Regions from separate parts of the Halomonas sp. PAMB 3264 genome, predicted to be linked through region 1. Evidence: predicted binding sites of a transcription regulator. Region 1 holds the regulator's gene; each other region holds the start of a gene.
The links. Region 1 encodes sigma-54, which starts transcription at its own class of promoters, with help from an activator protein. Its sites were predicted from a motif close to TGGCACNNNNNTTGCTNT; they were not measured.
Positions count from the first base shown of each region.

Region 2: a site for sigma-54 is predicted at 3,169-3,186, ahead of speB (agmatinase). Genes of this name have one in related genera too.
Region 3: a site for sigma-54 is predicted at 1,690-1,707, ahead of glnL (nitrogen regulation protein NR(II)). Genes of this name have one in related genera too.
Region 4: a site for sigma-54 is predicted at 1,551-1,568, ahead of RN347_RS01315 (urease accessory protein UreD). Genes of this name have one in related genera too.

Region 1 covers NZ_CP134866.1:1,603,027-1,608,400, reverse strand. The annotation lists gene RN347_RS07110 (KpsF/GutQ family sugar-phosphate isomerase) at 1-877, shown strand, start outside; gene RN347_RS07105 (HAD family hydrolase) at 914-1,444, shown strand; gene lptC (LPS export ABC transporter periplasmic protein LptC) at 1,566-2,204, shown strand; gene lptA (lipopolysaccharide transport periplasmic protein LptA) at 2,207-2,698, shown strand; gene lptB (LPS export ABC transporter ATP-binding protein) at 2,733-3,458, shown strand; gene RN347_RS07085 (RNA polymerase factor sigma-54) at 3,564-4,976, shown strand; gene hpf (ribosome hibernation-promoting factor, HPF/YfiA family) at 5,058-5,366, shown strand; gene RN347_RS07075 (PTS sugar transporter subunit IIA) at 5,371-5,374, shown strand, end outside.
Region 2 covers NZ_CP134866.1:3,260,362-3,265,735, forward strand. The annotation lists gene RN347_RS14750 (5-guanidino-2-oxopentanoate decarboxylase) at 1-606, opposite strand, end outside; gene RN347_RS14755 (YjiH family protein) at 616-1,998, opposite strand; gene speB (agmatinase) at 2,145-3,095, opposite strand; gene RN347_RS14765 (sigma 54-interacting transcriptional regulator) at 3,308-4,705, shown strand; gene RN347_RS14770 (ABC transporter ATP-binding protein) at 4,789-5,374, shown strand, end outside.
Region 3 covers NZ_CP134866.1:3,482,855-3,488,228, forward strand. The annotation lists gene ntrC (nitrogen regulation protein NR(I)) at 1-556, opposite strand, end outside; gene glnL (nitrogen regulation protein NR(II)) at 553-1,611, opposite strand; gene RN347_RS15835 (DUF4124 domain-containing protein) at 1,823-2,368, opposite strand; gene glnA (glutamate--ammonia ligase) at 2,446-3,852, opposite strand; gene RN347_RS15845 (hypothetical protein) at 4,462-4,767, shown strand; gene RN347_RS15850 (hypothetical protein) at 5,071-5,374, shown strand, end outside.
Region 4 covers NZ_CP134866.1:284,118-289,491, reverse strand. The annotation lists gene RN347_RS01325 (urease subunit beta) at 1-269, opposite strand, end outside; gene RN347_RS01320 (urease subunit gamma) at 293-595, opposite strand; gene RN347_RS01315 (urease accessory protein UreD) at 626-1,540, opposite strand; gene RN347_RS01310 (DUF2946 family protein) at 1,843-2,259, shown strand; gene RN347_RS01305 (PepSY domain-containing protein) at 2,375-3,751, shown strand; gene RN347_RS01300 (metal ABC transporter solute-binding protein, Zn/Mn family) at 3,907-4,875, shown strand; gene RN347_RS01295 (metal ABC transporter ATP-binding protein) at 4,895-5,374, shown strand, end outside.

The DNA of each region.
Region 1 (5,374 bases):
CGACCGGGCCTGCGCCCTGATTCTCGCCTGCCAGGGGCGCGTCGTGGTCACCGGCATGGGGAAATCCGGCCATATCGCCGGTAAACTCGCCGCCACGCTTGCCAGCACCGGTACGCCGGCGTTTTTCGTCCACCCGGGCGAGGCGAGCCACGGCGATCTGGGCATGATCACCCGCGCCGATGTGGTCATCGCACTGTCCAACTCCGGTGAAACCGCCGAGGTCACAGCGCTGCTGCCGTTATTAAAGCGTCTGGGTGTGCCCTTGATCAGCATGACCGGCCGGCCGGACTCTACGCTTGGCACTCACGCCGATGCGCATCTAAACAGCGGCGTTGCCCGCGAGGCGTGCCCGCTGGATCTCGCCCCGACCAGTTCGACCACCGCCGCCCTTGCACTGGGCGATGCGCTGGCGGTGGCGCTGCTGGAAGCGAGAGGCTTCACCGCCGAGGATTTCGCGCTATCGCATCCCGGCGGCAGTCTTGGCAAGCGCCTGCTTTTGCGCGTCAAGGACTTGATGCACAGCGGCGATCGCCTGCCGGCGGTGGCGCTTGGAAGCCCGCTACGCGATGCGCTGCTGGAAATCACCCGTCAGGGGCTGGGCTTTACCTGCGTGGTGGACGATCAGGGGCGTCTGGCCGGTGTCTATACCGACGGCGATCTGCGCCGCACCCTGGACGAGCATTTCGACCTTCGCGAAGTCAGCGTCGACGAGGTGATGACACGGCCCGGCAAGCGCGTGGGGCCCAACATGCTCGCCGCCGAAGCGGTACGCCTGATGGAAGATAGCCGTATCACGGCGCTGGCGGTCGTGGATGAACACGAGCGCCCGATCGGTGCCTTACACATGCACGACCTGCTCTCTAGCGGCGTGATTTGATCAACGTTTACCTTACTTGATGATAACGGAGTCCCCATGGCCGTCCCCGACGCTCTCAACGACCGCCTTCGTAACGTTCGCCTGCTTGCCATCGACGTGGATGGCGTCATGACCGATGGACGCCTCTATTTCCAGGCCGACGGCATCGAGATCAAGGCGTTTCACACCCAGGATGGACACGGGCTAAAACTGCTCAAACGCGCCGGCTTTCACGTTGCGCTGATTACCGGCCGCGACTCTCCCATGGTCAGCCAGCGCGCCGCCGCCCTCGGCATTACCCACGTCCACCAGGGGGTCGAGGACAAGCTCGCCACGCTTAAAGCGCTCTGCTCGCGGCTATCACTGGATCTCGATCAGGTGGCCTACTGCGGTGACGATCTGCCGGATCTCAAGTGCATCAAGCGCGCAGGCGTCGGCATCACCGTCCCCAACGCCCCGGACTATATGCACACCCACGCCGACTGGATCACCGATGCGCTCGGCGGCCACGGCGCGGTGCGCGAAATTTGCGACACGCTGCTGATGACCCAGGGCCACTGGGACGCGGTGATGGATACCTATCTTTAACATGACTACCTATCTTTAACATGACTACCTGTCTATAACCTTGCGGTCGCGATGATCGCGCGCAAGACTCACCGGCTCTCCTCGACGAAAGCCGCCCTTGAACCGACCCCGAGGTGACACGATGCCGGGCTCGACGGCAAGACGGATCAAAAAACGCCTTTGGCTTCCCGCCCTGGTCATCGCCCTGGGCGCCTGGCTTGTGTGGCTGGACCCGGGCGGCCCGGCGACGGTCGCGGTCGACCCGGACGTACAGCGCGAAGAGCCCGGCCACGTGCTCGAGAATGCAGGGCTTACGCTTTTCAACGACACCGGCGGGGTCTCTCAGCGCCTCGATACGCCGCGGCTGGTGCATACGCCCCAGCGCGCGCTGACCGAAATCGAGGCGCCGCGGGCAACGCTTTACGACAGTGAGCAGCGTCAATGGCTTGCCAGCGCCGATCATGGCACGCTGCAAAACGAGCGCCAGACACTGATCCTGGAAGGCAACGCCCGGCTGCTCGCCCCGGACGAGGGCTGGCAGCTCGATACCGAGCGCCTACACTACGAGGGTCTCGAGCGCCACGCCTATACCGAGGCGCCCGCACTTTTGCAGCAGCCGCCCCAACGTATGAGTGCCGAGCGCATGGACGTCTGGCTCGATGAAAGCCAGGTACGCCTGAGCGACAACGTGCGCGGCACGCATCCGCCGGTTCAAGCGCAACAAGCCGCCGACCCGACACCCCAGGACCCTACCGTTTCGGATTCCACCTTGCAGGAGTAGTTATGCACGCTTATTTACGAATCGCACTGCTGAGCCTGGCGCTGCCGCTGACCGCCCAGGCGCAAACCAGCCAGGCGCCCGTCGAAGTGGAAGCCGACCGGCTCGACCTCGACCAGCGTGCGGGCACCGCGGTCTATTCCGGCAACGTCAACATTCGCCAGGGCGAGATGCAGATTCGCGGCGACCGCGTTGAAATCACGCGCAACGATGCCGGCGAGCTCTCCCAGGCGACCGCCACCGGCGAGCGCGCCTATCTTCGCAACCAGCTCGAAAATGAGCCGGCGCCCATGGAGGGCTGGGCGCGACGCATCGTTTATCATGTCAGCGAGCGCCGGGTCGAGCTGATCGATCAGGCCGAGCTCACCCAGCGCAGCGACCGCTTTCGTGGCGGGCGGCTGGAGTATTTTATCGACCGCGAAGTGGTTCAGGCGCGCTCCGACGTCAGCGGTGGTGACAACCAGCGCATTCGCATGACGCTGCAGCCCGCGCAATAGGAGAGTCATCGTGTCGAGCACCCAACCTGAAGCGATCAAGACGCTTCACGCCCGCCACCTGGCCAAAAGCTACAAGCGCCGCCGGGTGGTCAAGGATATCAATCTGGAGATCACCCAGGGCAGCGTCGTGGGCCTGCTTGGCCCTAACGGGGCGGGCAAGACGACCTCGTTTTACATGATCGTGGGGCTGGTCAAGGCGGATGCCGGAAGCGTAGGTATCGACGAGCTGGATTTGACCCGGGCACCGATGCACGAGCGCGCCATCGCCGGCATCGGCTATCTGCCCCAGGAGGCATCGATCTTTAGAAAGCTCTCGGTGGCCGACAACATCATGGCCATTCTGGAGACGCGCAAGGAGCTGGACCGCCCTGCCCGCCAGGCGCGCCTGGAGCAGCTGCTGGAAGATTTTCACATCACCCACATTCGCGACAACCTGGGGATGAGCCTCTCCGGTGGCGAGCGCCGCCGCGTGGAAATCGCCCGGTCGCTGGCCACTGACCCGGCCTTCATCCTGCTCGACGAACCCTTCGCCGGGGTGGATCCAATTTCCGTCGGCGAGATCAAGTCGATCATCCTTGCGCTCAAGGCGCGCCATATCGGCGTGTTGATCACCGACCACAACGTCCGGGAAACGCTGGATATCTGCGACATTGCCTATATCGTCGGCGACGGCCATATCATCGCAAGTGGCGACGCCGACGCCATCCTTGGCGATCAAAAGGTGCGCGAGGTCTATCTGGGCGCAGATTTTCGTCTCTAACCCGGTGACAACCATAAATTTCCGGGTAGTGGCATATTTATTGCACTTGCGTCGAACCCCGTCTCGCTCTAGTGTGGAGCTTTACGAGTAACGAGTGGTTCTTCGATGGTCATGAAAGCTTCTCTACAGCTGCGCGTCGGTACGCAGCTGACCATGACACCGCAGCTGCAGCAGGCGATCGCCCTGCTGCAGCTCTCGACGTTGGACCTGCGCCAGGAGATCCAGCAGGCGCTCGACGCCAACCCGCTTTTAGAGCAGGAAGACGAATTCGGCGAAGAGAAAACCCAGGAGACGCCAGAAACCGAGTGGGAAGAGAGCATCCCCCAGGAGCTTGCCACCGACAGCGAATGGTCCGACACCTACCAGGACATGGCCGCCGGTGGCAGCGGCGAAGGCCCGGATTTCGAGCGCCAGGCCGCTGGCCAAAGCCTTCAGGGGCATCTGTTGTGGCAGTTGGCGATGACGGATACCAGCCCACGAGACCATGCCATTGCCGAAAGCCTGATCGACGCGCTGGATGCCAACGGCTACCTGACCCAGCCGCTTAACGACATTCGCGAAGGCCTCAAGGCCCAGGGCCTGGACGGCCTGAGCCAGCGGGAGGTGGAAAACGTGCTGCTGCGCGTGCAGCAGTTCGAGCCCACCGGCGTGTTCGCCCGCGATCTGCGCGAGTGTCTGCTGCTACAGCTGGCAGCGCTTGCCGACGATACCCCGCTGCTGATGCAGGCCCGGCGCCTGGTGCGTCAGTTTCTGGAAGCGCTGGGCAAGAACGACCTGCGCCTGTTGAAACGCCGCCTCAGCCTCGATGACGAGCAGCTCGACGACGTCGTCCGGCTGATTCGAAGCCTCGACCCGCGCCCGGGCAGCGCCTTTGGTGCCACCAACCAAAGCTACATCACCCCGGATCTGGTGGTCCGTCACGACCAGGAAGGCTGGCATCTCGAGCTCAATCCGGAGGCGCTGCCCAAGCTTCGCGTTCAGCCGGACTACGCCAGCCTCATCAAACGCGCCGACAAGAGCCAGGACAATCAGTTCTTGAAAGAACACCTGCAGGAGGCGCGCTGGCTGATCAAGAGCCTGTCGAGTCGAAACGACACGCTTTTGCGCGTTGGCCGCGAAATCATCGCTCGCCAGATCGGTTTTCTGGAGCGCGGCGAAGAAGCGATGAAACCGTTGATTCTCGCCGATATCGCCGAAGCGGTGGAGATGCACGAGTCGACGATCTCGCGGGTCACGACGCAAAAATATATTCACACGCCCCGCGGCGTATTCGAGCTCAAGTACTTTTTCTCGAGCCAGGTGAGCGGTCAGGATGGCGGCGACAGCCACTCCAGCACCGCGATCCGCGCCCGGCTCAAAAAACTGATTCAAGACGAAACGCCAGGCAAGCCGCTATCGGACAGCCATTTGGTCACGCTACTCGAGGCCAACGGCATCAACGTGGCCAGGCGCACCGTGGCCAAATACCGCGAAGCGATGGGCATTCCCTCCTCCAGCGAGCGGCGCCGTTTACGTTAAACGGGAAACTTGCCGGCAGGGCTTTGCAATGGCGGAAAAAGGGTTACAATCGAAGGACAGTCCTGGATTAGGAGTACGTCGATGCAAGTGAACATTACCGGTCATCACCTGGAACTGACAGACGCCCTGCGTGACTACGTCAACGAGAAACTCGAGCGTATCGAACGCCACTACGACAACATCACCACCGTGCAGGTGACGCTGTCGATCGAAAAGGAGCGTCAGCAGGCCGCCTGCACGCTGCATGCTTCGGGCGCCGACGTACACGCCGAAGCCGAGGACAATGATATGTATGCCGCCATCGACGCCCTGGCCGACAAGCTCGACCGCCAACTGGTAAAACACAAGGAAAAAGCACAGGCCCGCGCCCAGGGCGCTGGCGTGCGTTAATTCGATGA
Region 2 (5,374 bases), 1.7 Mb from region 1:
CCTTGCTGCTTCGCGCAGGCCTTCCGGGTCCGGCGCCGCGCGGTAAAGGCGCGGTGCCTTCCAGGAGCGGGGCGGCGTGACCGGCGCATCGAACAGATCGATGGGCATCTCGATATGCACCGGGCCCGGGCGTGCGCCTCTAAACACTGCAAAGGCGCGAGCCAGGACCTCGGGCAGCGTGTCGGCGTCGAGCAGCGTATGGCTGAAACGCGCCACACCGCTGATCACCTGCTGCTGGCTTTGTAGCTCGTGGAGCCGCCCCTGGCCGAGCCCCAGGGTGTCGCGGCGGTTGACGCTCGAGATCACCAGCATCGGCACCGAGTCCGCGAGCGCCTGGCCCATGGCGGTGGCAATGTTGGTCATGCCGGGGCCGGTGATGATCAAACACACCCCGGGCTGGCCGCTGGCGCGGGCGTAGCCGTCGGCCATGAAGCCCGCGCCCTGTTCGTGGCGCGGCGTGATGTGACGGATGCCTCCGCCTTCGAGGCCGCGGTAGAGCTCGACCGTGTGCACGCCGGGAATCCCGAAGAGTGTGTCGACGCCGTAGGTGTCGCGCAGAAGGCGAATCAGAAGCTCGGCGCAGGTCATCGTATCGTGCTCTTTCATCGAAGCTCCTTAAAAGACGAGGGTATGCGCGATCAAGGCGATGATCGGCAGCGTAATGGCGGTGCGCAGCAGAAAGACCGCTGCCAGCTCCCAAAGCGCGATGGGAATCTTCGACTTCAGCAGCAGCGCGCCGATTTCGGACATGTACACCAGCTGCGTCATCGACAGACACGCGATCACGAAGCGAGTGAGCTCGCTGTCGATATTGGTGGCCAGCACCGCCGGCAGAAACATATCGGCAAAGCCCACCAGTGTGGCCGGTGCCGCGGCCTGAGCTTCAGGAATGCGCAGCCACTCCAGCACCGGCACCATGGGGTAGGAGAGCCAGGTAAAGAGCGGCGTGAACTCGGCCAGAATCAGCGCGACGGTGCCGATCGCGAACACCAGCGGCAGAAGCGTCAGGAAGATGTCGATGACGTTGATCAGCGCCAGTTTGGCAAGCGCCATGGGTCCCGGCGCGCCTGCGGCGCGGCGCGTGGCCTGCTGCAGACTGTAGCGGAAAAGCCCGGCGCGGCCGGTGTTCTCTTCGCGAATCTGACAGCCGACCGGCTCATGGTAGTCGTCGGATTTCAGCGACAGCGGCGGAATGCGCGAGACGATGATCGCGGCGATCAGCCCGGAAACCACCACGGTGAAGTAGAACGGCACGAACAGGTGGTTCAAATCGACGAAGTTAACCACCAGCAGGCTGAAGGCAATGGACGCCACGGAGAAGTTGGTGGCGATCACCGAGGCCTCGCGGCCGCTGTAGAAGCCCTGCTCGTACTGCTGGGAAGTGATCAGCACGCCCACGGTGCCCGAACCCATCCAGGAGGCGGTGGCATCGATGGCGCTGCGCCCCGGCAAATTGAAGATGAGGCGAAACGGCTTGCGCACCAGGCTACCGATGAACTCCATGAAGCCGAACTCGACCAGAAACGGCAGCAAAATCGCAGCGAAGAAGAAAAACGTCAAAAGCACCGGCGCAAGGTCGTTGAGCATGACCCCGCCGGTAAACGAGGCGGTGACGAATTCGGGGCCCACTTGAAAATAGGTCATCACCACGAAAATGGCGCCCAACACGCGCAGCGCCACCCAGATCGCCCCGACCTGAAACATGTCGCCGAAGTGCCCGCCCTGGGCCCAGGCCGGTTTCGCGGCCTTCACGTAGAGTGTAACGATGACCGACACGCACAGCACCACCATGGCGATCAGCGGCAGCGCCCCGCCGAGTAGTGCCTGCAGGCCATCGGCCATCATCCCCATACCGATGTTGACCGACTCACCGGTTTGAAACGGCACCAGAAACAGCAACACCCCGATGATCGAGGGAATCAGGAACTTGAGCAGATGGCGGCGCGGGATGGCCTCGTCGGGCGCGCGCTCATCGTGTATCGCTTGAGGGTCGGACATGATGTTCACCTGTTGGAAATGATTATTGAAGGTGGGCTGGCGGCGTTCGCAGGAAAGGTTCGACCTTTCTTTTTTGTCGTTTTTTTATCGTTCTTTTTATTACCCGTATCGCTTTCAGACGGGCGCCCGAACGGCGCCCAACGCGATCACTCTCCTTTCTTCACGCCCGGCAGCACGCAGAGCATCTCGTACAAAAGCGTGGCGCCCATCAGCGCGGTATTGCCGCTGGTGTCATACGGCGGCGAAACCTCGACGAGATCACCGCCGACGATGTTGAGCCCTGCCGCGCCGCGCACGATCTCGAGGCCCTGATGGGAGGTCAGCCCGCCCATCTCGACGGTGCCGGTGCCCGGCGCCACCGACGGGTCGAGGCCATCGATGTCGAAGCTGATGTACACCGGTGTGTCGCCCATCTGTGCGCGCACCTCGTCCATCAAGGGCGCCAGCGACTGGTACCAGCACGCCTCGGCCTGAACCACGCGAAAGCCCTGGTCGCGGCACCAGTCGAAGTCCTCGGCGGCGTAGCCGGTACCGCGCAGGCCGATTTGCACCACCTTCTCTTTCGCCAAAAGCCCCTCTTCCTGGGCTCGGCGGAAGGTGGTGCCGTGGGCAATCTCCTCGCCGAACATGTGCTCGTTGACGTCGGCGTGAGCATCGATATGAATCAGCCCCACCGGGCCGTGCTTTTTGGCCATGGCGCGCAGAATCGGCAGCGTCATGGTGTGGTCGCCACCAAGCGTCAACGGCACGCAGTCGTGGCTCAGCACGTCGTCGAAGAACGCGGTGATGATGTCCACGCTCTTGGGCAGGTGGAAGGTGTTGATCGGCACGTCGCCGATGTCCGCCACCTGCAGGGACTCAAAGGGCGCGGCGCGAGTGGCCATGTTGTAGGGGCGCAGCATGCGCGACTCGTCGCGAATCTGGCGCGGGCCCATCCGCGTGCCGGGTCGGTTGGAGGTGCCGATATCCATGGGGATACCAATGAAGGCAACGTCGAGACCTTCGGCACTTTCCTGGCTAGGCAGGCGCATCATGGTCGCCGGTCCGCCAAAGCGCGGTACGCTGTTGCCGCCCAGCGGCTGGTTGAAATCACTCACGGCGCTTCTCCTTGTAATGATTTTCGAGTCCAGCGTCCTGAACACTGAGCCCGATCGAAAGGTTTACACAGATACTGCATTTAGCGTGCCAGGCGAGCTGAGCCCCCAAAATCGGTCTTTATCCGCCCTGATTGATGCAAAAACGACTCGAAAACGCGTAGTATCGAGTCGTTTTTGCATTGACGAGTCACCATCGGTTCGAGGAAAACGGCGTGGACGAAATCGATCGCAGCGTGCTCAAGACCATCGTGGAGACCGCCAACGACCACTTCTTCATCGTGAGTGGCGACGGTCAAATACTGGACATCAGCCCCGGCGTCGAGGCGGTGTACGGGCTCTCGCGCGAGGCGCTACTGGGCAGCAACGTCAGAGAGCTTGAGCGCGACGGCGTGCTCAGGCCCTCCATCAGTCTGGAGGTCATGCGCACCCACCGCCCGGCGCAGCTGATGCAGGTCACCGGCACCGGGCGGCGGGTGATCGCCGAGGCCCACCCGGTGTTCGTGAACGGCAGGCTCGAGCGCATCGTCAGCCGCTCGCGGGACATGACCGACCTGCAGCTTTTGCAGGACGAGTACGCGCTGTTGCAAAAGCGCTTCAACGAGCACGTCAAGCGCGGCCAGAGTGTGACCGACGACCCGGCGCTCGACAGCGCCCTGGAGGAGCTTCAGGTGCGAAGCCACGCGATGCGCGAGGTCGCAAGCCTTTTGAAGCGCGTGGCGCCTTCCGGGGCCAGCGTGCTGATGCTGGGGGAATCCGGCGTGGGCAAAACGGCGTTTGCCCGTCAGCTCCACCGCTGGAGCGAGCGCGCGGCCGGCCCCTTCGTCGAGGTCAACTGCGGCGCCATTCCGGAGAACCTGTTCGAGTCCGAGATGTTCGGCTACCAGCCCGGCGCGTTCAGCGGCGCCGCCCGCCAGGGCAAGGCGGGGCTTCTGGAGCAGGCCGAAGGCGGCACGCTGTTTCTCGACGAGATCGGCGAGCTTCCGCTGTTGATGCAGACCAAGCTTTTGAAGGTAATTCAGGACGGCAAGATGACGCGCCTGGGCGACACCCGCCCCCGCCGGGTCGATTTCCGCCTGGTGGTCGCCACCAACCAGGACCTGGCGGCGCGCGTGCAGGAAGGCCTTTTCCGGCTGGATCTCTACTACCGCCTCAACGTGATTCCCGTGACGCTGCCGGCACTTCGCGATCGCCGCGAGGACATTCCGGGGCTTGCCGAGGCGTGTCTGGCGCGGCTCAACGCCCACTACGGGCGGCAGAAGTTTCTCGACAACCACGTCTGGTCGACGCTGATGGGCAGCGACTGGCCCGGCAACGTGCGCGAGCTCGAGAATTGGCTGGAGCGCGCCTGGCTTTCGAGCGCGCTCGATCGCATCGAAGGCGTTGAGCCCTCCTCTTCGCCTGCCGCTGCGCCCCACACGCCAAAGGCGCCAAGCGCGCCGCCTCCCCTCGAGGGTGAATCCCTGCCCGCCTACCTTGCGCGACTGGAGCGCGAGCTTCTTGAGCGCGGCTGTCGCACGCACGCCAGTACCTACGCGCTGGCCGAGCACCTGGGAATCAGCCAATCAAGCGTGGTGCGTAAGCTCAAGCGTCACGGGCTTAAACTTCGCTGACACACTTTCGCCACGCAAGCGTCACACAAAGGCAACGTCCTTGACCCACAGTGATTGGCCACGATCCATCTTTGGTGAAAGCCATGAGCCAATCGCGCATTCAACTGGCGGGCGTCTCCAAACAGTGGGGCGCCATCGCCGCTGTCGACGACATCTCGTTTGAGGTGACGCCGGGGCAGTTCGTCATTCTGCTGGGGCCCTCCGGCTGCGGTAAATCGACCACGCTGCGCATGATCGCCGGGCTCGAAGAGGCCTCAAGCGGCGCGATTCACATCGGCGAGCGCAACGTCACGCGCGCCCCGCCCGGGGATCGCGGCCTCTCGATGGTATTTCAGTCCTACGCGCTCTTTCCCCACCTGAGCGTGGCCGAGAACATCGTCTTTGGCCTGAAGAGCCGCCGCGTGCCCAGGGCCGAACGCCAAAAGCGCCTTGCACACGTGGCCGAGCTGGTCGACCTGACACCCTATCTCGACCGCAAGCCGGCGAACCTGTCCGGCGGCCAGCGCCAGCGGGTGGCGCTGGCCCGCGCCATCGTTTCCGAGCACCCGATTTGTCTGATGGACGAGCCGCTTTCGAACCTGGATGCGCGCCTACGCACCGAGATGCGCCGCGAAATCAAGGCGCTGCAGCGCCGGCTCGATATGACGGTGATTTACGTCACTCACGATC
Region 3 (5,374 bases), 1.9 Mb from region 1:
GCGCCTGGGCGACTCGCTCCTTACCGGTGCCGGATTCGCCGTTGATCAAGACGGTGATATGCGAGTGCGACAGCCGGCCGATGGCGCGAAACACCTCCTGCATGGCGGGCGCTTCGCCGATGATCTCGGCGTTGAGCCCCTCCGGCACGCTCACCGGGCGCTGGCGCTCACGGGCGTGGGCCACGGCGCGGCGCACCAGCGCCAGCGCCTCGTCCACATCGAAAGGCTTGGGCAGGTACTCGAACGCCCCGCCCTGGTAGGAGGCCACGGCGCTGTCCAGATCCGAGTGGGCGGTCATGACGATGACCGGCAAATCCGGATGAGCTTCACGTACGCGCGACATCAAATCCAACCCGTCGATGCCCGGCATGCGGATATCGGTGACCAGCACGTCCGGCGGGTCGTTCAAAAGCCGCTCGAGGGCGGTGTCGGCGCGTTCGATACATTCCACGTCAAGGTCCGGCTGCGCCAGGGCGCGCTCCAGCACCCAGCGAATGGCGCGGTCGTCGTCGACGATGATGACCCGTGAAACATCGGCGTGTGTCGTCTCAGTCATGACGCGTCTCCGGTAAGAGGATTAACCAGCGGAATTAAAAGACGAAACTCAGTCCGTCCCGGGTGTGAGTCGCATTCGATCAATCCGTGATGTTGATGCAGAATCGACTGAGCGATCGAGAGGCCCAGGCCGCTGCCTTCCGCGCGCCCGGAGACCATGGGGTAAAACAGCGTGGCGCGCAGGGCTTCCGGAATGCCGGGGCCGTTGTCGATCAGGCCTACCTCACTGACCAGCCGGTGGCGCTCCGCGCCCAGGGTGAACTGGCGCTTGGCGCGGGTGCGCAGCACCAGCTCCGGCGCCTCGACCTGGGCTTCGGTCATCGCCTGCACGGCGTTGCGCGCCACGTTCAGCACCGCCTGAATCATCTGCGACTCGTCGCCGGAGAGCTCTGGCAGGCTCGGGTCGTAGTCGCGGGTGATGGTCACCGTCGGGTGTTCGGCCAGCAGCAGCGCCCGCACCCGCTCCAGAATCTTGTGAATATTGACCGGGGCATGGCGAGTCATACGATTCGGGCCGAGCATCGAATCTACCAGGTCCTTCAGCCGGTCGACCTCTTCGACGATGATACGGGTGTACTCGCGCAACGCCGGATCATCAAGATCGCGCTCCAATAGTTGGGCGGCGCCGCGAATACCGCCCAGCGGGTTTTTCACCTCGTGGGCCAGGCCCCGAGCCAGCACCTTGATGGTCTCCTGGCGGGTCGTCAGCGCCTCCTCGCGGGAGATCTGCATCAAACGGTCGCGGGGTTCGACTTCCAGCAGCAATTCATCCGCCGAGAGCGGCGTGACCGTGTAGTCCACCGTGAGCGGCTCGCCGTTGAGCGGCGTAATGCGCGCCTCGCGCTGGGTGTAGGGATGAAAGGCGTCGCGCGCCTTGGCCAACACGCTATCGACGCTTTCGCCGCAGCCCAAAAGGGTATCCAGGCTCATGCCCTTCACGCGGCTGATACTCACGGCCAACAGCGCTTCAGCGGCAGGGTTCATCCAGCCAACGCGCAGTTCACCATCCAGCAGCAGCACGGCGGTGGTGAGATGTTCGAGTAAACGCTGATACATGGCGTGTCCTGAGGGGCCTTGGGTAAGTCGCGTGACGCTGCGAGGTTCAAACGTTGGGTCGCAAGCGCATGCACTGAAAGTGCAAAAAGCGCGCCAATCGCGCATCGATCGCGCCCCTGATGGATTAATCGCCTCAAGGCGGCGCAAAACGATGCGCCATTGCAACGCGGCGTAAAATTCACACGACGCCAATGCACTATTTTAGTGCATATTATCGCGGCGCGACGATGATACTCACCGCTTCGGTGCGGTGCTGAACCCGCCCCTGGCTGTCGAGCAGCTCGGCTTCCAGCCGATGCGCCCCCTGAGTAAGCCCGGTGAGCCAGAAGGCGTCGCTGTGTAGCGCCGACTGGCTGATCTCGCCGTTCACCAGCAGCCGAATCTGGTGATCCTCGCGCAGCGGCGGTTGAACGCGCACATCCACCGGCGTCATCGTGTCGTCGAGCCGCGTACCGGGCGCCGGGCTTTCGATCGCGAACCGGTCATAGGGCATGAAGGGCTGACCGGGCCGCGCCTGGCTGCGTGACGGCGGAGGCGGCGGCGCGCCTTGCACGCTCGGCAGTGGCGCCAGCGTCACGGCCTCGCCACCGCTTTCCGGGTTGTCGGTGTAGGTCACCCGGCCGCTCTCATCGACCACACGGTACACCGTTTGCGCCTGGGCCGGACTTTCTGCCAGCCACAGCGTCAGGCTCCCCGCCAGGACGCAAAGCATTGGCGCTTTGGCCCGGCGCGCCCACCGATCGAATGTCGCTTTCATGGCGATTCCCCCATAAAAAAACCCCGCCGAGGCGGGGTTTGGAGCCAATACACCTCGAAGGTGAGGTGGGCCGCTGCTTAGCAGCTGTAGTACATGTCGAACTCGATCGGGTGTGTGGCCATGCGCATGCGCGTGACTTCTTCCATCTTCAGCTCGATGTAGGCATCGATCATGTCGTCGGTGAACACGCCACCTTCGGTCAGGAACGCGCGGTCGGCGTCGAGCGCTTCCAGCGCCTGATCCAGGCTGTTGGCGACGGTCGGTACGGCCTTGCCCTCTTCTGGCGGCAGGTCGTACAGGTTCTTGTCCATCGCGTCGCCCGGGTGGATCTTGTTCTTAATGCCGTCGATACCGGCCATCAGCATCGCCGCGAACGCCAGGTACGGGTTGGCAGTCGGGTCGGGGAAGCGAGTTTCGACACGCTTGCCTTTCGGGCTCGCGGTGTACGGAATGCGGATGGAGGCAGAGCGGTTACGCGCGCTGTAGGCGAGCATGACCGGCGCTTCGAAACCCGGCACCAGACGCTTGTAGGAGTTGGTCGAGGCGTTGGTGAAGGCGTTCAGGGCGCGAGCGTGCTTGATCACACCGCCGATGTAGTAAAGCGCCATTTCAGAAAGACCCGCGTACTCGTCGCCGGCGAACTGGTTTTCACCGTCTTTCCAGAACGACTGGTGCACGTGCATGCCCGAACCGTTATCGCCTACCAGCGGCTTCGGCATGAAGGTGGCGGTCTTGCCGTACGCGTGCGCCACGTTGTGGATCACGTACTTCATTTCCTGAACTTCGTCGGCCTTCTTCACCAGCGTGTTGAACTTCACGCCGATTTCGTTCTGGCCGGCGTTCGCTACTTCGTGGTGATGCACTTCGACGCTCTGGCCGATCGCTTCGAGGGTGTTACACATCGCGCCACGAATGTCGTGGAAGCTGTCGACCGGCGGCACCGGGAAGTAGCCGCCTTTAACGCGCGGGCGGTGACCGAGGTTGCCGCCTTCCACGTCGCTATCGGTCGCCCAGGCGCCCTCTTCAGAGCTGATCTTGAACATGGAGCCTTGGATATCGGTTTTCCAGTGCACCTGATCGAAGATGAAGAACTCGGGCTCCGGGCCGAAGAAGGCGGTATCGCCAAGGCCAGTGGACTCGAGGTAGGCTTCAGCGCGCTTGGCGATGGAGCGCGGGTCGCGATCGTAGCCCTGCATGGTGGCCGGCTCGATGATGTCGCAACGCAGGATGATGGTCGCGTCTTCGGTGAAGGGGTCGAGGAAGGCAGTGCCGTCTTCGGGACGCAGAATCATGTCGGATTCGTTGATGCCTTTCCAGCCTTCGATGGAGGAGCCATCGAACATTTGGCCGTTTTCAAAAAACTCTTCGTCGACGTCCCGTGCCGGTACGGTGACGTGCTGCTCTTTACCGCGCGTATCGGTGAAACGCAGATCTACCCACTTGACTTCATTTTCTTCGATTAGCGCGAGCGTCTTGGCTGACATACTGTTCTCCGTCTCCGGTATGAGCGTGGCTTAAAGCGTGTACTGTAAGCGATCGATTAAACGTATTGTTGAACAAAGCCGTCGTACGCAACGTGCGTAAGCCACGCCTTCGTTGTTTGTTCGCGTGATAGGCGCTGACTCCCGCCCTGACACCTGCGATTCAAGGTAAACCGGCTCTCGTTGTAGCACGCCCAAAAGCGTTTGCCTACGACGCCAGCCGTTGCCTTTTAGTAAGCATGTAGCGTGCCAACTTTGCACCAATATGGCATGCCCTATAACAAGACACTGTTTTGAAAAGTTTTTTCAATTTATTGGCGGTGCAACCTCGATGCATAACGCGGTTGGCTCGCTTCCAGCCTGCGCCCACAAAGCGAAAAACGCACCACAAACGATCACTCAGTTAAAATTTGAACCAAAAAAGTGCATAGCTGTTGATGAAATAGCCAGAACGAAACAATCAAACGCCTTTGCGCCTAAAAATGATGCGTGCCACCGCCTTTCGATAAGGCGATTCCACGGGGCCTCTCATGAAAAAGGCCACAGGTGGCCGATTGCCGACATTACAAACTACACTAAGCTCATCATTCACCCGGTAAAAGGACCCGCAGAATGCATCAACACATCGAATGGGACGACCCAGGCAAAACCAGCGTATCGGAATACTTCAAGAACGACCCGAACCACGACGCCCCCCGCCGCGGCGACATCCTCTCCGCCCGTTACCAAAACCGTATCGTGCGGGTGAAGGTGGAAACCTACCGGGAAGACGAAGGCGTCAGCGTTGGCAGCGTCGCCGCCATCCTTGACGCCCACGGCCACCGCTTCAAAACCCACGGCAAACTCAGCCTCGACGACATCGTCCGCCTGCCCGATGACAAGCGCGCGATAGAACACTGGGATGAGGACGAGAAGTAGCATCATTGCGTCACTAGACAATTGATACGCTCCATCGCATTGGACCGATGCGATGGAGCGACCGCCCACTGCCCCTTCCCTCCTCCTGCATATTCATTATGCAAATTCGAGTCTGCCCATCTGCTTCGCTTCGATCCCTTGAGTAATCCTGACGAACCGCGAACGCTCTTCCAACGATGTAAACGTTGGCATACTTTTCCAACCGGTCTGAGATCGAACCTGGAAAGGAAGCGTTTCAACCGTCGCTTTAGGCCGGGCGTGCTACGCTTAGCGTTACTTTTTCCTCCTTATAGGCTTTCGATCATGCGGCTACGTCTCTGGCTCTGCGCGTTTGCGTGCGCGTTCACTCTTCCCGCTTTTGCGCAGTCTTCCAGTGACTGGGCGGCCTATGACGACGTGTTCGAAAACGGCGCGCGTCAGGCGAATCTTTGGCAGTGGGGGTGGAGCGGCATCTACGCCACAAGCCTGGCGGTGAACGTTTACCAGTCGAGTGAGGCCAGCGATTCCGACGATCGGTTCGATGCACGGGTGGGCGCGGTGAAGTCCGCGCTGGCGCTGGGCGGCATGTTCACCGATCGTCAGCCGCACCCGGCGGCGCTGGCGCGCT
Region 4 (5,374 bases), 1.3 Mb from region 1:
ATCTCGCGCTTGCCGACGAACGGAATTAGCGTGACCTCGCGGCTCTGACCCGGCTCGAAGCGGATCGCGGTGCCAGCGGCCACGTCGAGCCGGTAGCCACGGGTTTTGGCGCGGTCGAACTCAAGCGCCGGATTGGCCTCGGCAAAGTGGTAGTGAGAGCCGAGCTGGATGGGCCGGTCGCCGGTGTTGGCGACCTCCACGGTGATGCGCTCGCGGCCGGCGCACAGCTCGATCTCACCCTCTTTTAACTGATACTCACCAGGAATCATGGCTGCCTCCAAGGGGTGTAACGCTAGTTGATCGGCGTATGAACGGTCACGAGTTTCGTGCCATCGGGAAACGTTGCCTCGACCTGCACCTCGTCGACCATCTCGGCCACGCCCTCCATGACGTCATCGCGGGTTAATATCTCGCGGCCGAAGCTCATCAGCTCGGCCACGGTTTTGCCGTCGCGGGCGCCTTCGATGATCTCGAAACTGATCAGCGCCACGGCTTCCGGGTAGTTGAGCTTCAAACCGCGCGCCTTTCTACGCTCGGCTAGCTGCGCGGCGGAGAACAGCAGCAGCTTGTCCTTGTCTCTCGGGGTCAGTTCCATGCGGCGTTATCCTCTCAAAAAGATGAAGCGTCAGGTCAGCCAGATGCGCGGCGTGTGGGCCTCGCGGTCGATCAAGCGCGGGCGCAGAAGCTGCCAGGCCCGCTCGCAAAGCGCCCAGGCATCCACCCGCGAGCCGCCCAGGTAGCGCAAAAGCAGCACGCCATGGCGAAGCGTCACTGCCCAGTTTGGCTCGGCCGCAAGCGTCTCGCGCAGCACCTCGATGGCGGCGGGGCCGTCCTCGAGTCCTATCGCCCAAAGGGTGGCCTGCACCGTGGCGCCGCCCTGGCCCCAACGGCCGACGAAACGCGGGTGCAGCGGGTCCAGCGGCTGGCGCTCGAGCCACAGGGGCTTGCCATCCAGCGTCAGGCGAAAGTGCTGCTCGATGCGCCCGGACACGAACGGAAGCTGACTGGCCGGGCGGCCCAGCGCCATCACCTCCCAGCCCAGACACTTGGCGCTGCCGTGAAGGGCGATATGGGTGCGCTGCTCACCTTTCGAGCCATCGAAGGCGATGGTTTCCTGGGGGAGCCACTCGAGCACCGCGCCATCCTCCACGGTAAGCGCAGTGTGCTGGGTCCAGGCCACGCCCTGGCTGTCTGCCTTGTAGAGCTTGTTGGCGGCGGGGGTGGTCAGAAGCGCGTGGGCGCCCTTTTCCACCTGTGCCTCGATGCTCAGCGCATCGCCGCTGACCAAACCACCAGGCGGGTGCAGCACGTAGATATGGCAGGCCTCACCGCGGCCTTCCGGGTAGAACGGGCGCTGCACGCGAAGCGGGCCCTGGTGGCGCGCCTGAGTCATGCGCGTGGCGCCGTCGCGCTGGGCAAAACGCAGCGCAAGCGACGCCGCCCAGCGGCGCTGGTCGTCGAAACGGTGGCCGGAGGGTGTGGGTGGTGCGTTGCTATCGCGTACCGCCATCAGGCGGTCGCTTTTGATCGATTGGTTCATATTGCTGAGCAATGCAAGTAATGCGCCAAAATGGTGAAAGGCGGCCAAGCGGCCCTTTGCCGGGGCAGACTCCCTAAACCTCGCTAACTCAATGCACCAAAATTGAACACCAAGACTAAATAAGCACCACAAAAGCGCAAGCCGCGGGATAACGGGGCCGAGGCAAAAGGCCACACCATGGGCTCTTAACAGACAGCGTTTTTACGCTACCATGGCACGATTAATCGGGCCGCTTTCACTTCAAGGCCCGCTATCGAAAGCGCTGCGCCTTGAGCGCGGCTTGCTTGCCAAGGGTCCTCATCTTGCCACTTCAGCGCTTTACCCATCGTCGTTGGTACCGCGTTGCGCTTTACGCGGCGCTCACGGCCATGCTGTTGCTGCTGATCGGCCCGCTGATTTCGCAGTCCCAGGCCGGTCATCACGAGGCGCATCGACACGCCGCCTCCGGCGCGCACCACGACCACCCATCCTCGGCGCACCGCTCTCACGCCGCCCCAGAAACGTCGCCTGAGCCGTCGATCGAGCCCATCTTCACCTGGTTTCACGAGTGCGGCTACTGCTCGCTGTGGCAGCAGTTTCCCTCGGCTCATGCGTTTTTGCCCGCCATTGCGCGGCAGGCATTCGTTCACCACGCCCCGCGGCCAAAGTCGCCGCATCAGGGGTTCGCGTCCTTCGACAACTACCTGCATGCGCCTGTCCGCGCCCCGCCGCTCGCCTGACGACACCCATCAGCTTGCATGACCCGATTCTGACGACCTGACGGCCGCCCCTGGCCGCCGGGTGCGTGTCGCTATCACTCGGGCGCCCCTTCGAGCGGGCGCTGCAGGAGCCGTAATGACTGCTCATGTCGACCCCCGATCGGCGGCGAAGACGCCGTTCGATCTCTACCGCGCCATCTGGCGCTGGCACTTCTACGCGGGCCTTCTGGTGCTGCCCTTTCTGATCACCCTCTCGATCACCGGGGCGCTGTATCTCTTCAAGGACGAGATCGATGCCATCGTCCACGCCGACGTCAAACGCGTCGCGGTGCAGCAAAGCGTACAAACGCCCGCCGCTCAGGTGAGCGCTGCCCTCGACGCGCATCCGGGTACGGCGCTCAAGTACACGGCTCCGGCCACGCCGGAGAGCTCGGCGGAAGTCACCGTGCGCACGACCAACGACGAGCGCCTGGCGGTGTATGTGAACCCTTACACCGGGCGCGTGCTCGGCGCACTGGACGATCGCGGAACGATCATGTGGACGGTGCGAAAGTTGCACAGCTTCAAGCTCTTCGGCGCCACGCCGCGCAAGCTGATCGAGATCACCGGCGGCTTCGCGATTTTGCTGGTGCTCACCGGCGTGTATCTGTGGTGGCCACGCACCAACGCCAGGGGCGGTGTGGTCAGCGTACGCGGCGCGCCGCAAAAGCGTGTCTTCTGGCGCGACCTGCACGCGGTGACGGGGCTGTTCGTCGGCGCCTTCATCCTGTTTCTGGCGATCACCGGCATGCCCTGGTCCGGCGTGTGGGGCGCTCAGGTGAACCAGTGGGCCAACGGCAACAACTTCGGCTACCCCGCCGGGGTTCGAACCGAGGTGCCAATGTCCAGCACGCAACTGAGCGAGCAGGCGCCGACGAGCTGGTCGCTGGAGCAGGCGCAAGTGCCCGAATCGACCGAATCGACCGAGTCGACGGGCCAGGCGGATATCGGCCTGAACGAGGCCGTGGCCACCTTCGAGCGCCTTGGGTTGCACTCGGGCTTTGCGGTCAGCCTGCCCACTACCCCGACCGGCGTCTACTCCGGCTCGGTCTACCCGGACGATGTGAGCCAGCAGCGGGTGGTGCATCTGGACCGCTACTCCGGCGAGCCGCTCGTGGACATGCGCTACGCCGATTACGGCCCGCTTGGGCGGTGGCTGGAGTTCGGCATCAACGTGCACATGGGTCAGCAGTTCGGGCGAGCGAATCAGCTGCTCTTTCTGGCGGTGTGCGTGGCGATCATCCTGCTGTGCGTCAGCGCCGGCGTCATGTGGTGGAAGCGTCGCCCGAAAGGCGGGCTGGGCGTGCCGCCGCTGCCGCGGGACAAGCGCGCGTTTCGCGGCATTCTGGCGATTCTCGTCGGCGGCGGGGTGCTCTTTCCGCTGACCGGCGCGGCGATTCTCGTCATGCTGCTCATCGATGGGTTTGTGGTGCGTCCTTTGCAGCAGCGCCGCCTCGCCGCACGCGGCGCTTGATCCTTTTCCCCGGCCCTTTTCCCGGGGGCCGGGGCACGTCTTCTCGCTCTTGCATCGCTTGACAGGCAGCGCCGCTGGCAGGAAACTTAGCAAAGGCTATACTTCTTACCAGACGCAAAAAAACGCCCGCTTTTCGATCACCGCGAGGATCCATCATGGCCGTACAACGTCTCGTTGCCGCTATGGCGCTACTGCCGCTGAGCTCGCTGTCGCTGGCCGACGAGCCGCCGTTGAACGTGGTGGCGACCATCGGCATGATTGCCGATGTCGCCCAGAACGTGGGCGGCGAGTGCATCAGCGTCGAGGCGATGATGGGCCCAGGCGTCGACCCGCATCTCTACCAGGCCAGCGCCAACGATGTGGCCATGCTGCGCGGCGCCGAGCAAATTCTCTACTCGGGTTATGCGCTGGAGGGCCAGCTTGGCTCGGTGCTGGAGAACTTTGCCACACGCACGCCGACGCTTGCCGTTGCCCCCGCGTCGATCGAGGAGGATGCGCTGATCACGTCCCAGGGCGCCTACGGGGTCGACCCGCACCTGTGGATGGATGTCTCGCTCTGGGCGAACATCGTCCCGACCTTGAGCGACACCCTGATCGAGGCGCGCCCGGCGTGTGCCGCGACCATCGAGGCCAACGCCGAGCGCTACGAAACCAAGCTTCTCGCGCTGCACGAGTGGGTCAAGGAGAGCATCGCTTCCATTGCCGAGGAGCAGCGCGTACTGGTCACCGCCCACGACGCGTTCAGCTATTTTGGCCGCGCCTACGATATCGACGTCGAGGGCATCCAGGGCATCAGTACCGAAACCGAAACCGGCATTGCCGATATCCGCAACATGGCCAATAGTGTGGTAGAGCGCAACGTGCCGGCGGTATTCGTCGAAAGCACCATCAACCCGCGCACCATTCAGGCGGTGATCGACGCGGCGCGCCAAAAAGGTCATGAGGTCGTGGTCGGCGGCGAGCTCTACTCCGACGCCATGGGCGACGACGGCACCGTCGACGGCACCTACATGGGCATGATCTACCGCAATACCGAACACATCGTCGAGGCGCTGGGCGGCTCCCTCGCCCCCCTGCCACAAGCGCTCGAGGGCTGGGCAAGCGAATGGCAGCTCGACACCTGACGATCAAAGGCACTGTTTGATGACAACGACCGGTAACGCTGAGCCGGCACTCAGTATCAAGAACCTGACCGTGAGCTATCATAACCAGCCGGTGCTGTGGGATATCGAGCTGGATATTCCCGCCGGCGTCATGGCGGGCATCGTTGGCCCCAACGGGGCGGGCAAAAGCACGCTGATCAAGAGCCTTCTGGGGCTCGTACCGTCGCTTTCCGGCGAGGTGCGGGTGCACGGCAAGTCCTACGCCTCCCAACGCAAGCGCGTGGGTTACGTGCCGCAGCGCTCGAGCGTGGACTGGGACTTTCCCACCACGGCGCTGGACGTGGTGATGATGGGGCTTTACGGGCGCCTTGGCTGGCTCCGGCGCCCGGGCCGACGCGAGCGCAGCGAGGCCATGGAAGCGCTGGCGATGGTCGGCATGAGCGAGCTTGCCAACCGCCAGATCAGCCAGCTCTCCGGTGGTCAGCAGCAGCGGGTGTTTCTGGCCCGCGCGCTGGTGCAA